Regions from separate parts of the Methylomusa anaerophila genome, predicted to be linked through region 2. Evidence: riboswitches for the same ligand, from Rfam matches in the RefSeq annotation. Region 2 holds a riboswitch; the other holds the start of a gene.
The links. Region 2 has a riboswitch for cobalamin ahead of cbiD (cobalt-precorrin-5B (C(1))-methyltransferase CbiD). Riboswitches for the same ligand answer to the same signal wherever they lie in the genome.
Positions count from the first base shown of each region.

Region 1: it holds a riboswitch for cobalamin, as region 2 does, so the genes downstream of both, MAMMFC1_RS12400 (TonB-dependent receptor) here and cbiD (cobalt-precorrin-5B (C(1))-methyltransferase CbiD) in region 2, are expected to answer to the same signal.

Region 1 covers NZ_AP018449.1:2,731,546-2,739,189, reverse strand. Annotated here, with positions in the region: gene MAMMFC1_RS22695 (cobaltochelatase subunit CobN) at 1-214, opposite strand, end outside; gene MAMMFC1_RS22690 (cobaltochelatase subunit CobN) at 240-2,579, opposite strand; gene MAMMFC1_RS12400 (TonB-dependent receptor) at 2,686-2,997, opposite strand; cobalamin riboswitch at 3,158-3,335, opposite strand; gene MAMMFC1_RS12395 (ABC transporter substrate-binding protein) at 3,439-4,383, opposite strand; gene MAMMFC1_RS12390 (MerR family transcriptional regulator) at 4,631-5,467, shown strand; gene MAMMFC1_RS12385 (ABC transporter substrate-binding protein) at 5,646-6,668, opposite strand; gene cobN (cobaltochelatase subunit CobN) at 6,661-7,644, opposite strand, start outside.
Region 2 covers NZ_AP018449.1:4,304,165-4,311,808, reverse strand. Annotated here, with positions in the region: gene MAMMFC1_RS19775 (ArnT family glycosyltransferase) at 1-1,423, shown strand, start outside; cobalamin riboswitch at 1,510-1,683, shown strand; gene cbiD (cobalt-precorrin-5B (C(1))-methyltransferase CbiD) at 1,841-2,944, shown strand; gene cbiE (precorrin-6y C5,15-methyltransferase (decarboxylating) subunit CbiE) at 2,914-3,558, shown strand; gene cbiT (precorrin-6Y C5,15-methyltransferase (decarboxylating) subunit CbiT) at 3,555-4,139, shown strand; gene cobM (precorrin-4 C(11)-methyltransferase) at 4,161-4,931, shown strand; gene MAMMFC1_RS19750 (cobalt-precorrin 5A hydrolase) at 4,928-6,004, shown strand; gene cobJ (precorrin-3B C(17)-methyltransferase) at 6,025-6,714, shown strand; gene cobK (precorrin-6A reductase) at 6,711-7,481, shown strand; gene MAMMFC1_RS19735 (precorrin-8X methylmutase) at 7,489-7,644, shown strand, end outside.

The DNA of each region.
Region 1 (7,644 bases), 1.6 Mb from region 2:
TAATCAGCCCAGAAGGACCGGCCGGTAAATAACCGCCCTGCAGGCCCTGGAAAAGCCCCTCCGTTTCCAGCGAGACCGTAAGCCTGGCATCAATCGCCCGCACTTTGTCCCGCCAGTATTCCAGTTCCGCCACGGCCCCGGCATTTACCAGCGCCTCTCCCATAATTTTGCCGGCCAGCGCCAGCAGGACCGCCTGTTTTTCCTGTACCGCCATAATTTTCCCTCCTTTTATTACTCTGTTAAGCAATGAATTCTTTGATAAACTCTCTGGAGTACTGGTTGACGTCAGCCAGCAAAGCGTCATAATTTTTGCCGAAATTGTCATGCCAGGCATGGGGGCTGTCCCGCAGCAGATCATAATCCAGCCCCATCAACTCGGCCACCAGGCGGTTTAAGCTGCCCTCATCCCCGGCCTCATGCCTGACGATGGCATTAAGGAAATTTACCCGCCGCTCTCCCTGCGGCACCTGGCCAAAGATATGCATGCCGGCCTGATGCATCCTGTTTTTCAGACGGCTTAGCTGATTGTGCAGCTTCTCGGTAAACACAGCGAAATCTTCCCCGGCTGCATCACCTGACAAAAAATTGCCTTCCCTGGCTTTTTCTTGGATCAGGGTTTCCAGTTCACAGGCACGGGCCGGCTGGCCCGTCCTTGCCCTGCCGTATTCGGCCAGCAGTTTGTCCAGTTCCTCCATCGGCCCGTAGGCCCGGGTCTCCACCATAACCGTTTGCATATGCCCGATTAACGTGGCATAGCCCCGCCGTTTGGCAATGGTTCCCTCAGCCGGATTATCCGTATTGTAGATATACAGATTGGGAACCGTGCCCAGCGTCAGTTCCGGATAACACGCTTCGGAGAGTCCCAGCGACTTGCCGGGCAAAAATTCCAGATTGCCGTGGGTGCCGACATGAACCAGCGCATCGGCGCCCCAGCTGTCTTCCAGATACCGGTAGGTCGCCACATACTGGTGAGTTGGCGGGCATTCCGGGTCATGCAGGATTTTGCATACCTTGCCGTCGCAGCGCGGTCCGGCGCAGCCCCGCTTGGGCTGGACGCAAACCACCACATTGCCGTACTGGACGCCGGTGATGAGAATTCTGCCGTCATACACCATGGCCGGCGGCACTTCATCCTTTTCCTCACCCGGCGGTTTTCCCCAGGTCTCAGTCATTTTGGCCTGCACCGCTTCCGGGAACCGGTCAAACCAGCGCCGGTATTCGGCCTCGCTTAATGATTGCCAGACACCGCCTTTGGCTACGATTTCCTCAACGGGGGTCCAGCGAAAATCGGCAATGGCCTTGCGCTCCATAATCCGGTCAATGAGTTCCTTGCCGGAAGCCGGCACATCTTCCAGATAATAGCCCTCCCGCTGCATAACCGCCATCAGCCGGGCCACGCTTTCCAGCGAATCCAGGTTGGCGGCGCTGCCGACACTCAGTTCCACGCCGTGGCAGGGACTGCTGTGCAGGATAAAGGCAATTTTTTTCGCCGACGGTTTCTTGGCTTGCAGGGCAATCCACTTTTTTACCCGGCGGCAAAGATAAGCCACCCGCTGCGGCAACGGCAGATAATATTCCAGGGTGCCGGCAACGCCCGGCTGATACTGACGGTCCAGACAGCCGATGATAACGGGCTCGATCACCCCGCTGCATTCGGGCATGGACACCGACATGACCAGGGAGGGGCCGGCGATGCCATACGGATCGGCCCGCCATTCGCTTTCCGTCTTGCCGTAGGTCAGCAGACCTTTTATAATGGGTACATTCAGTTGCTGCAGCAGTTCATAGCCGGGAGGATTATCCGCGGTTTTACCCGTTTCCCTGGTTATGACGAAGAGCGACTGCAAATCAATCAACGCCTCAATCACGGCTGCCCCGTTGTTCATATAATACGTTTTTATAACCTGGCTGTTATCCTGCGAGCCTGTATCCGGATCGCACTGGTCGCTGCTGAACACCGGCAGCGCATTACACCCTTGCGCCGCCAGCTCGCTGACAATGGCATCAATGACCTCCATGTTCCGGCTTATCCAGGCGTGGCGGTAAAACAGCACGCCTACCGTCGGCCGGTCCGGGCGGTAACCGGGACAATTCATCCGGTAATCGGCCGCACTCTCATAAATGCGGTCACTGCCGGGATAATAAACTCCCTGCCAGGGGACATTCACCGGTTCCGGTACGGCTATATCGGCTCCCAGAACCGCTTTTTGGATATAGCGGACGGCATTCCGGGTGTTTTCCCGGCCGCCGTAAGTTAAATACCGCTGCACGGTCAGCGCGATTTCCGGTTTGACCGTATTGTAAACGGCAATACCCGGATCATAGCCAAAAGCCACTGCCGGCTTTTCCCGTACGATGGCAAGAACTTCAGCCGATATTTTTTCCCATACCTTGTCGGCAGGCGGCGACAAGAGCAGAACATCCGCCTGTTCCTTCAGATACCGGAAAAAATCCCCCTGAAAATCCGGATTCTCCAGATCCCAGGTACCGCACATTTTCAACTCCAGGCCGGGGATTTCCCCCGCAGCCTCCAGCAATGCCGGCATGTAACCCGTTAATACAATGGCTCCGATTTTCATGCACACATCCTCCCCGTTTTATAAAAATATAAAGTATACGCTAAACAGTCAAAGGCCGCCGCCACTGAAACTAAATGGTGGCAGTCACATTCTCTCAATCGCTTAGTTAGAAAATATATTCCATGCCGACGCGAATATTTCTGCCGGGAGCACTCCACCATTGTTCAACCGGAGTTGAGCTCCAGTTATAACGCGCGTTAGAGTGCTCCGCGTAGAATTTGTCAAAGATATTATTCACTTTCACAAAGGCTTTAATGGCTTTGCCGGCCTGATAGTTCAGACCAATATCCCATACCCAGTAGGTGGTGGCCGGAAAGAAACTGGCTGCCGCATCCGGTGTTTGCGGACCAAAGACGGAAAACGCGAATACAGAAACCATTGCTACGACCATTTTTTCCCTGAATAATCTTTTTTTCATAAGAAAAAAAATTCCCCCATTTAATTAAAATAGACAAAAACCTTTCTCTAACGCACGAGAAAGGTTTTTAGTATTACAAATATGCTAACCCTGCCAACGCTTGCCTGGCAAAGTTAACCTTGTTAATACCTCACTTACCATCCCATCGCTCGTAGGATTCTTGGTAAATAGAAAATAGGCAGTTCTCCTGGCTTTGGTTCATCGCTTCTCCACGCCTTCCCAGGAATATTTCCCAGTGACGTTTTGTGGACTTGCTCCCCATTACAGTGGCGGGACCGCATCGGCGCTGCACCGATTTCCCTATTAAGCCTTGCGGCACCTATTTCTCAAGACTATTCAATTAAAAACCAAAAGCAATCAGCATAATAAATCCTGCTTAATCAATAGGGTAAACTATATACCGGTCATATTGTCAAGCCATTTTTTACCTTTCTTTATTCTTTATTCACCTGACACGGAAATATGGCAATCAGCCGGCTGGGCAAAATCTTTGCCATAGGCTGCCAGCGCAATTTCCTGGATTCCGAAAACAATATCCTGGGAAACATTATACATATAGCCTTCTCGCGGCATATACAGCCTTTTCTCTTTAATTGCGGTTAAGGTTTGCAAAGAAGGATCCTCCAAAAATTCTCTGTAAAAGGATTCCACATCATAAGTTCCATGATCATTATACATGGGCAGGATCAAAATGTCGGGATTTATTGCTATCAGCCGCTCCTTGGCCAACACCTGTCCATTCTTGATCCCGGCTGCCCCCGCTCCGTTGATAACGCCCGCATAGCCGCACATGTCATCAAAAGGACTGCCAATGCCGCCGTAAGAAGTCATTAGGGAAATCAAAACAACCGTTTTCCTTTTTTCCAAGGGAATTTTGTCAACTTTATTCTTAATTTCCCGTAGTTTTTCATCCATTTGGGCAATGATTTGGCTGCCTTTATTTTCTTCCCCGATGGCCTTGGCCAGCAGCCGGACCGTTTCCCGAACCTCCGCCACGCTCCGCGGCCCTTTACAGACAACAACTTTCAGGCCGAGATCCCGCAAACTGTCAACGATCACTGCATCGCTCCAGTCAGGAACAATCACTAAATCCGGCTGCAGGCTCAAAATGCGTTCTGCCGATGGATTTTTTATCTTTTCAGGTATTTTTTGCGCTTTTTTTACAATGTTAGAACTTACCGGATCATCCAGCAGGGCATTAACGGCAACCAAATTTTCGGTTGGCAGCATGCCCAAAATAATGGTGTCCGTACTGGCCGCGAGCGTTACAATCCGTTTGGGCTTCCCAGGCATTTCGATAACATTTCCGCCGGCATCGACAATCTGATACGAAATTTCCCCGGAAGAAGTTCTTATATCAGCAGTTCTGCCACAGCCAAAAACCATAAATGAAATCACTAGCAAAAAAACCGAAATACTTTTCCTCATTTAATTCCCCACTTACTTCTCTTTTTGACAGTTTAGACTATATAGCAGTCATACAGTCAATAATGTTATTAATAATTTAAATTGTGGCTTTTCTTGACATAAACCGATGCATCAATAATAATGGATAATAAGTATAATTCGCTCATCCGGGCATTTTTGGTATAAAATTGTTCCTGTTGCATCATATGTTAGGAGAATATGAACAATGGCGATCGACAAAGAAAACTATATCACCGCGGGCGAACTGGCTTCCCTCTACGGCATCCCCAAGCAAACATTGCTTTATTATGATAAAAGCGGATTATTAGTCCCGGCCTTTGTGAATGAACACGGCTATCGTTATTACTCTGTTTCCCAATATCTCGTGCTGGAAATTATTCTGAATATGCGTAAACTAAATATCCCCATTCAGGACATAAAAAATTATCTTCATAATCGCAGCCCGGAAAACTTTGAGCAGATTTTACAGGAAAAAGAAAAAGAATGTAATAGAATAATGGAAGAAACAGCAAAAATTAAAAACAGTCTGCAGTTGTCTTTGAAGTCCATTGAAAAAATACGCAAAACCCGTTTGAATCAAATCCAAATCAACTTTCAGAAAGAAAAAATTTTATTCGTCAGTGAAAATTTAAGCGGGAGCATATCGCTGCGGGAACGGATGCAGATTCTGTCCAGACACAATCAAAAAGCATTTTCCAAAGAACATTTTAAAGAATTTACTACCGGCTGGATTATAGGAAAAGAAGAATTTTTCGCGGAAAAATTCAATAAAACACTGCACTTTTTTACGCCGGTTGCCCATACCATTCCCCGGGAGCACTGCTTCGTCCGTCCGGAAGGCTTGTATGTGACAATCCGTTTTCAAGGAACTTATTATCAGAAAATACCATTCATATATAAAGAAATTCTCGACTTTGTGCAACGCAATCGTTTAGAAGTCCTCAGTAATGTATACGTTTTCCCGCTGAAAAACCACTGGCTTACCGAGGATACGGAAACATATATCAACCAAGTCTCTTTTCAAGTGGAGTATCCTTCTTAATTTCGTACGCTGCCGCTCTTATCAAAACAGGTAGGGAGCCCGGACCGGGCTCCCTACCTGTTTTGATAGAAGTATGTGGAATACCGGCCTGGAGATTACGGCCAGGCGAAGAATGAACCCTGGCGCTAACATGATCATTTAAGATTATTTAGGAAACGGCTGCCGCCGCATGCAGGCCCTAATCCCCCTGCTCCGGATAAGCGGCCTGCATGATGTCGCGAATGGCATGGACAATGTCCTGGGAAGCGCAGTACAGGTACAAGTCAGGCACCTGCTCCAGCCGGCCGGTGCGAATGGCTTTGACCGTCTGCAAGGCCGGATCGTTGGCCAAATCTGTTTTTACCTTGGCAGCATTAAGCTCGCCGCCATTCCAGGATGGCAGCAGCATTAGGTCCGGGTTGATGCGGATAATGGCTTCCTTGGCCAACACGTCGTTTTTCCCCAGGCCGGCAGCCGCTGCGCCGTTAATCACCCCGGCATAGCCGCACATATCGTCAAACAGGCTGCCTTTGCCGCCATAGGCGGCCATGTGGGAAATCAGGACCAGCGTCTGCCGGCGCTCCGGCGGTATGGTCCTGACCTTAGCCGCAATACCGGCCAGTTCCGCCTCCATACTTGCCAGCAGGCGGCTGCCGGCTGCTTCCTCCCCGATCGCCTGCGAAATTTCGCGGATAGCCTGCTTGACTTCGGCAACGCTGGAAGGTCCCTTGCTGACAAACACCGGGATGCCCATATCCCGCAGCGTCTGAATCAGCTCGATCCGACTCCAGTCCGGAGCAATTACCAGGTCAGGCTGCAGGGATAAAATCTGTTCGGCATTGTATTCCTGCAGCCTCACCGGCACGCGGCCCGCTTCAGCGGCAATGGTCGATATACCCGGATCATCGGCCAGATAATGCAGGGCCACTACCCGTTCCGGCTGCGTCAGGCCCAAAACTATCTCATCGCTGGATAAGGACAGGGTTATAATCCGCTGCGGCTTTTGCGGCAGCCGCAGCACATTGCCTTGCGTGTCCGTTACCTGATAGCCGGCAGTTGCCACGGCAGCGACCGGCGGGCTTGTCAACTGCCCGCCGCCGGAACAGCCTGCCGCCAGCAGCATGCCCAGCAGCACAACAAGCCAGGCGGCCAGGCGGCTGCACCGGTTCTTTGCCCCCTCTCCTGCCCAACTATGGGACAGAAGCCGGCTGTGGTTAGGCATCGCTGCGCTCCTCCAGTTCCCCTTCGATGGCAAGATACAGTTGTTCCAGTTCCCGTTTCGTGTCTTCCCGGGCATCCCACAAGCCGCGCTGAGCCGCTTCCAGCAGGGTTTCCGCAATCCGCCGCAGCGCCCAGGGATTGACTTCTTTCATCCAGGCCTGCATGGCGGCGTCAAGAGCGTATTTCTCCGCATACTTTTCATACATCCAGTCTTCCATAACATCGCTGGTGGCATCCCATTGGTAGCTATGGGCCACGTAATTGGACAGATCGGCCGCACCTTTATAGCCATGTTCTTGCATGCCTTCAATGAATTTGGGATTGATGGCTTCACCCCGGAACAGGCGCTTGAGTTCCGCCTGCAGGCTGCGCATGATAACCTTTTTCCGGTCCGAGCTGTCACCGCAGTAGGAACGGGGCGCTTCGCCTTTGATACTGCGGACGGCCGCAATCATGCCGCCGTGGTAGGCGTTATAATCGTCGGAATTCAGCATGCTGATTTCCCGGTTATCCTGATTTTGAATGGTAATGTCCAGACTGCCCATGCGGCGGCTGAACAGTTCCGGCACATAAGCGCCCTGACCCTTGCCGCTGTAAGCGTGCCCGCCCCAACGGACATAAACCTTGGCCAGATCATCAATGGTCTCCCAGTTTTTGGCCTCCAGCACCGCCCCGACGCCGGCGCCGTAGGTTCCGGGCGGATCACCGAAAATGCGCCAGCTGGCCTGCTCCCAGGCGGTTGCACTATCCAGACCCTCTTCTTCCATGGCTTTGGCGTCCGCGGTAATGTGTTTCCGCACATAGTTTATGTCCGGACTCTCCTCCAGCCTGGACACCAAGGCAACAGCCTTATCCAGCCAGGCCGCGGCCATAGGCATGCTGTCGCGAAACAGGCCGCTGATCCGGCCGGTGACATCAATGCGCGGACGTTTTAGCTCGGCGGCCGGGATGACTTCCAACTCCACCACCCGCATGCT
Region 2 (7,644 bases):
TAAGCCCATATTGATTTACTGGCTTATTGCCTTAAGTTATAAAGTATTTGGCGTAGGAGAATTTGCGGCTCGTTTCCCAGCCGCAGTTTTCAGTGCCGCCAGTGTCAGCTTGGTATACTGGTTTTCAGTGAAAATTTACCAGAATCGTCAAATAGGTTTATTGGCGGCGCTGGTTTTAGCCACATCCCTTGAATTTTGGGTATTGGCGCATATGATTATTACTGATGCGGTACTATTTTTCTTTACCAGTGCAGCCATGTCTACATTCTTTTTTGGTATGACAGAAAAAAGAACCAAATGGTACCTGATGGCCTATGCGTCAATGGGATTCGCGGCACTGACAAAAGGTCCGGTTGGTATCGTTTTGCCGGCACTTATAGTCTTAATGTATATCTTTGTCCGGAATCAATGGCAGCAACTTCGACATATGCATATTTTTGCCGGTATAGGCGTGTTGTTGGCTGTGGCGGCCCCGTGGTATTTCACAATGTACCTGCTCCATGGGCAACAATTCATAGATACATTTTTGGGACTCCATAATTATATAAGGGCTACTGTGGCGGAGCACCCGAAAGATAATGTACTTTACTATTATTTTGTATTATTCCCCGTTAGCCTAATGCCATGGACCGGCATATTCTTCCTAATGCTGGGGAAGGCAAAAAGGTCTTTAAGGTCACCGGTGGAAAGCTATTTATACATTTGGCCGGCGGTAATTTTAGTTTTTTATACCGCCATGGCAACAAAATATCCTACCTATGTATTTCCAGCGTTATTTCCCGTTGCAGTACTAATAGCCAGTTATTTGCAATCTTTGCATCAGAGAAAAAACAGGCGGACTTGGCTCTGGCTTTCCGTACCGGCAATAGTACTGTTCGGTGCGGTTGTGTATGGCACAACTCTATTGCCGCCGGAAAAGAATTGGCTGCCGTTGTATGTTGCCGTTTGCGTGAGCATAATCAGCGTTATTTGGGTTCAAACAAAGGGAAATATCTGCCGGTTGCCGCTAACGGTAGCTGTAGCCGTGATTACAATAAGCTGCGTGGCGATCGGAACGGGTCTAAGTTCTTTGGCTAATTCCAAATCAGCCAAACCGTTAGCTTATATTTTACCTAGGAACGCAATCATTGGCTCATTGGGAGAATATGCCACTTCCATGGTTTTTTACAGTGGACATATTATGCCTCGCCTGGTTGTTGATGAACAAGAATTGGCACAACGGGGGACTTGGTCTGGTAAATATACCATGCCCACCGAGCATTTGGACAGCTTTGTCGCCCGGAATAGCGGTGATTCCCCAATTTTTATTTTAGTAAAATCAAAGGATTTGTCACAAATTAAAGACTCGGCATCTTTTGCCAATTTTGTTCCTGTTGCCAGTCATGGCAATATGACTCTTTACCGCAAAAAGGATGAAATATAGAATTGTTGAAAACAAATTTCGCATTAATTGCAGACACCAGCAGGAAATTAGTAATTAAGATGGAATATAAGTATGTTATAAAAGTTGATATGTGTAAGGGAATAGGTGCTTTGCGCTTAATAGGGAAGTCCGGTGCAAAACCGGCGCGGTCCCGCCACTGTAATGGGGATGATGCCTTATATATGCCACTGGGATGACTGGGAAGGCTTAGGCAATTGATGAACCAGAGTCAGGAGACCTGCCTGTTCTACGACACGCCGCTAGTAGTCCGTCAAATGTTTAGACTTGGCGGATTACCGGAACCTACGGAAGATAGGCAGGTGTGGGGAGAATAATCAGACAAATGTGAAATGTGATTTGTTGAGTTTATTTACATAACCCCCTGCTATAGGGGGTTTTTTGTTGTCAGATAAAACAATGCGTCCGGGTATAACAACCGGCACTTGTGCGGCGGCGGCAGCCAAGGCAGCTGTTTTGGCTTGGCAAGGGAGACTTGATACTCACGTTGAGGTCAAAACACCGCAGGAAAAATTGATTCGGGTTGCCATTGAGAAAAGCCTGGCGATGCCCGGGGGAGGCTTAGCCAGTGTAATAAAGGATGCCGGCGACGATCCTGACATTACCAACGGCGTGAGAATTGACGTTCAAGTTAGGATTTCCGACTGCCCGGACATCATAATTCAGGCCGGCGAAGGGGTGGGAGTAGTAACAAAACCAGGGTTATCCGTGCCGGTAGGGCTGCCTGCGGTGAATGAAGGACCTAAAAAAATGATTATAACTGCCATAAGAGACGTACTACCAAGGGATAAAGGCGCCATAGTCACTATATCCATTCCAGGCGGTGAAGAACTGGCGAAAAGAACCTTAAATCCGGTATTGGGAATTGCCGGGGGGTTATCCATTATCGGCACAACCGGTATTGTTGAGCCCATGTCGGAAGAAGCTTTCAAAAACTCGCTGGTGCCCCAAATAAGTGTGGTAAAAGCATTGGGATATCAGGATATAGTCTTTGTACCGGGAAAAATCGGACAAGATATAGCTGTTAATCAATACGGTTTGCCGGAAGAAGCCATTGTTCAAACCAGCAATTTTATCGGCCATATGCTGGAAAATGCTGCCAAGCTGGGTGTGAAAAGGGTGTTGTTGTTCGGGCATTTAGGAAAAATCGTAAAAGTATCTGCCGGTATATTTCATACTCATAATCGCATGGCGGACGCGAGGCTGGAAACCATTGCCGCTTATCTGGCGGTTGAAGGCGCCCCGCAAGCTGTGATAAAAGAGATTATGGAATGTACGACTACAGAGGCTGCTATGCCGATTATAGAGCGATATAATTTTAACGCGGTTTACAATCTACTGGCCACGCGGGCAAGTTTACGGGCCGAGCGGTATGTTTTCAGCGATCTGACGGTAGGGACGGCAGTTGTGACACTTAAAGGCAAAATATTGGGGCTTGATCAAGCAGCTCGGGACATTGGAGGAACACTAGGTTGGAACATGACAGAGCTAACCACAGGGTAATAGTAGTGGGCATTGGTCCGGGAGCGCCGGACTATGTGCTGCCTGTAGCAAGCAGGATAATCAATAACGCCGCAGTGCTAGTGGGAAGTAATCGGGCCCTCGCTACTTTCGCGAAAAAAAATGGTCAAGAAACCCGGCAAATTGATAAAGACATAGGAGGGGTGCTCTCTTTTATTGCGGCAAAGCTTGCTGCCACGGATGTGGTGGTCATGGTATCCGGCGACCCGGGATTTTATAGTTTGCTGGCGGCACTAAAACAGGAGTTCCCGGAACCCAGAATTCAGGTCGTTCCCGGGATCAGCTCGGTTCAGCTGGCATTCGCCCGCATTGGTGAGTTATGGCAGGATGCAGACTTAATTAGTATGCATGGACGCCTGCCGGAAGATGAAAAACTATCCTACCGCCAGGGGAAAAAGCTTGGAATACTTACAGATCAAAAGCATAATCCAAGTTATATTGCCAACGTACTGCTGACCGGCGGCTGGCCGCCGGCTAGCTTGGTGTGGCTTTGCGCCGCTCTGTCTTATCCGGAGGAAAAAGTATTGGCTCTATCTTTGGAAGATACAGTTGATATTAGTGGGTTTGACCACTGTGTAATGGTGGTGAGAGGATGAGAGTATACAATCCCGGTATTGCCGATGATGATTTTATTCGGGGCGATATTCCTATGACTAAAGCGGAGATAAGGATACTTACATTATCTAAAGCTAAAATCAGGTACAGTGATATCATCATTGATATTGGGGCAGGTACAGGCTCATTATCGGTGGAGGCGGCTTTAATGGCGCCACAAGGGCATGTTACTGCCATTGAGAGAAAAGAAGAAGGAATCAAACTGATTAAAGCCAATGCCGTCCGCTTTGGAGTTGAAAACCTTGAGCCGGTATTGGGGGAAGCCCCTGAGGCTCTTAGCGGACATAAAGAAGCTGATGTTATCTTAGTTGGCGGCAGTGGCGGACGTTTGCCGGAAATACTGGCAAAATGCGATAAAATCTTGAAGCCTGGCGGCCGGTTGGTAATAACAGCCGTTACTGTAGAAACTTTGAGTGGCTCTTTATTGGCAATGCGGCAGCGTATAGACTATTCCGTGGAGGCCGTTGGCGCCCAAATTACCCGCATACAGTCTGTTGGGTCAAATAATATGTTTCAAGCATTAAACCCTATCTATATAGTTACTTGTACTAAAAAACCATAAAGAACTTCGGGAGGAATACACGTGCAAGTTTATTTTGTCGGCGCCGGTCCGGGAGATCCCGAACTGATTACAGTCAAAGGTCAACGGTTGCTGAGCCGGGCAGATGTAATCATTTATGCCGGCTCCCTGGTAAATCCGGCTTTATTATCATTGGCTCAAAGCGGAGCTGCCATTTATAATAGTGCTTCCATGACGCTGGATGAAGTCATTGCTGTAATGAAAAAAGCGGTGGCAGAGGGGAAGACGGTTGTTCGTCTGCACACAGGAGACCCCAGTATCTATGGCGCCATTCAGGAACAGATGGATGCTCTGGATAAAAGCGGCATTCAATATGAAGTAATTCCGGGTGTAAGTTCCTTTTTAGCCACGGCGGCGGCACTGAAACGGGAATATACTTTGCCTGAGATATCCCAAACAGTGATTATTACCCGCATGGAAGGCAGGACTCCCGTGCCGGAGAAGGAAAAACTGCAAAGTCTTGCCAGCCACGAAGCCACTATGTGCATATTTTTAAGCGTGCATATGCTGGACAGTGTGATGCAAGAGCTCATTGACGGCGGTTATTCCCCCGATACACCGGTTGCCATTGTTCAAAAAGCATCTTGGCCGGAACAGAAGATTTTCCGCGGAACACTCAATACAATTGGGAAAATTGCTTTAGATGGCGGCGTAGATCGTACAGCCATGATCGTAGTAGGGAAGGTTCTCGATACGGAATACGCCCTGTCCCGCTTGTACGCTCCCGAGTTCGGCCATCTGTTCAGACCGGCCCGGGAGGATAGCAAGCAGTGAAACTGGCGCTAATCTCTGTTACCAGAAAAGGGGCGGCACTTGCTGAGAGGTTGGTTCCTTTTCTCGGTCCTGATGTTGATGTTTATGCCAAAGAGGGCCGAGATAATGTTACAGGTACTTCGCGTACGTATGATTGTTTGAGTCAATTAGTGGATACAATTTTTCACAAATACGACGGTTTCGTGTTTATCATGGCCGCTGGCATCGTTGTCCGAATTATCGCTCACCATATACGGGACAAAAGGTTTGACCCGGCCGTAGTAGTGGTGGATGATGGCGGAAAGCACGCTATAAGCCTGCTTTCCGGGCATATTGGCGGCGCCAATGATCTTACTTTGGCAGTGAGTGAGGCGATCGGTGCTTCGCCTGTCATTACAACCGCCACCGATGTTGCCCAATTGCCAGCCGCAGACGTGCTGGCAGTAAAACTAAATCTTCTGATTGAGCCTTTCCCGCGGTTGAAGGTAATTAATGCCGCTATTGCAAATGGGGACAGAGTAGTTTTTTTTATCGACAAGTCGCTGGCCGATTATGAACACTACCTTCATTTGGCCGCGGAATACGGCATAATATTGCAAGATGCAGGTGAATTGGAAGAGATTGATCACTATGATGCCGCTGTTATCATAACGGATCAGGAGTATGATACGGCAAAGCCTTGCCTCTTTCTCCGTCCGGGAAGCTTGGCGCTTGGCATTGGGTGTCGCCGTGGTACCACCGATGCAGAATTATTTGGGGCAATCAGTGATGCTTGCCGTAAAATCGGCAAAAGCTGGCAAAGTGTAGCTGTACTTGGGAGTTCCGTGGTAAAGCAGGACGAGATCGGTTTGCTGGCCTTAGGGCAGCAACTGGATGTTCCTGTGGAATTTTTTTCCAATGAGCAACTGCGGTTATGCATTGCCGAGAAGAATTATATATCATCAAGCTTTGTAGAGCAACAGATAGGAGTGGGAAATGTATGCGAACCAGCAGCAATTCTGGCGGGACAATCGGACAGGCTGCTACTGCCCAAGACAAAATATGCCAAAGTAACTGTAGCTATCGCTCCGGTCAAATATCGGTGGTGGGAATAGGACCAGGCAGTTTAGAGGACATGACGCCGCGAGCCCGTGAGGCTATTGAATCGGCGCAGGTGATTGCAGGTTATGATACTTACTTGGAACTTATCAAAGATTTACTTGGCAAGAAAAAAGTTATCGGCACCGGCATGATGCAGGAGATTGACCGCTGTCAGGCTGCGGTTGAGGAAGCTTTGGGCGGTTACGATGTAGCCGTAATATCCAGCGGTGATCCGGGAGTGTATGGGATGGCCGGGCTGGTGCTGGAACTGACTTTAAAATATCCTGAAAGTGTTCAGCCGGCAGTCAGGGTGATCCCCGGCATCAGCGCCGTCGGAGCTGCCGCCGCCATTTTAGGGGCGCCGTTAATGCATGATTTCGCTGTCATTAGCCTAAGTGATCTTTTGACACCTTGGGAGGTGATCGAAAAGCGAATTGAGATGGCGGCAGCAGGAGATTTCGTCATTGCCATTTATAATCCCAAGAGTACCCGCCGCACAATGCAAATTGAAGCAGTAAGGGAAATTGCCCTGAAATACCGTCACTCTTCTACTCCGGTAGGGATTGTCCATCATGTCAGCCGGACTAAGGAACAGATGGTACTATCCAATTTGGAGAACTTTACCCGGGAGCATATAGATATGTTTTCACTGGTGATTATCGGTAACAGCCAAACCTATATTGCCGGCGGGCAGATGATTACGCCCCGGGGTTATCAGGTATGATCCTGGTACTGGCCGGTACCCAGGACGGACGTGAATTGGCAGCTCAAATAGCCGGATGCGGTTTGCCGGTAATTGTATCGGTTGTAAGTGACTATGGCCGAAGTCTGGCTGAGTTGGGAAAAATGCAAGTTAATACCGGACAACTTAGCGCCTATGAATTAGCCGAATTTATTGGCCAAAGGGATATAAAACTGGTTATTGACGCCAGCCATCCTTACGCGGTAAATGCATCACGCAATGCCATGCAGGCCTCTTTGGCCACAGGTATTCAATATATACGGTTTGAACGGGAAAAAACGCATTTACCCGCGTATGAACGCCTGATTGTAGTCCCGGATGCTAAAGCAGCGGCAGAGGCTGCGGCCGGTTGCGGCAGGGTCATTTTCCTTACTATCGGCAGTCGCAGTTTAATAACTTTTAAAAATACCCCTGCTCTGCGTGAACACAGGTTGGTCGCAAGGGTACTGCCGCAGCCAAATGTGTTGTCAGAGTGCTTAGAAATGGGGTTTAGTCCCAAAGATATTATTGCTATGCAAGGACCTTTTTCATATGAGCTGAACGTAGCCTTGTTTACAGAATATAACGCTAATGTCATAGTAACCAAAAACAGTGGCGAAATTGGCGGTACTGATGCTAAGTTTACCGCGGCTATTGCATTGGGATTGACGCTAGTTGTGATTGACCGTCCCGTTATCGAGTATACCTGTATATTTCGCACCGTTGAAGAAATTCTTTCATATTGCTTAAACGGCAGCGCCTGGAGGTAGTAAAACAATGGAATTTATCACTGAGCCACATGCAATTGAAGCCCGCAGCATGGAGATTATCGCCCCTTATCTTTCAAGACTGAACTTGGATGAGAAGGCAATAAAGGTTTATTCCCGTATCATCCATGCAGCGGGCGATCCTGATTATAAAGACGTGATACGA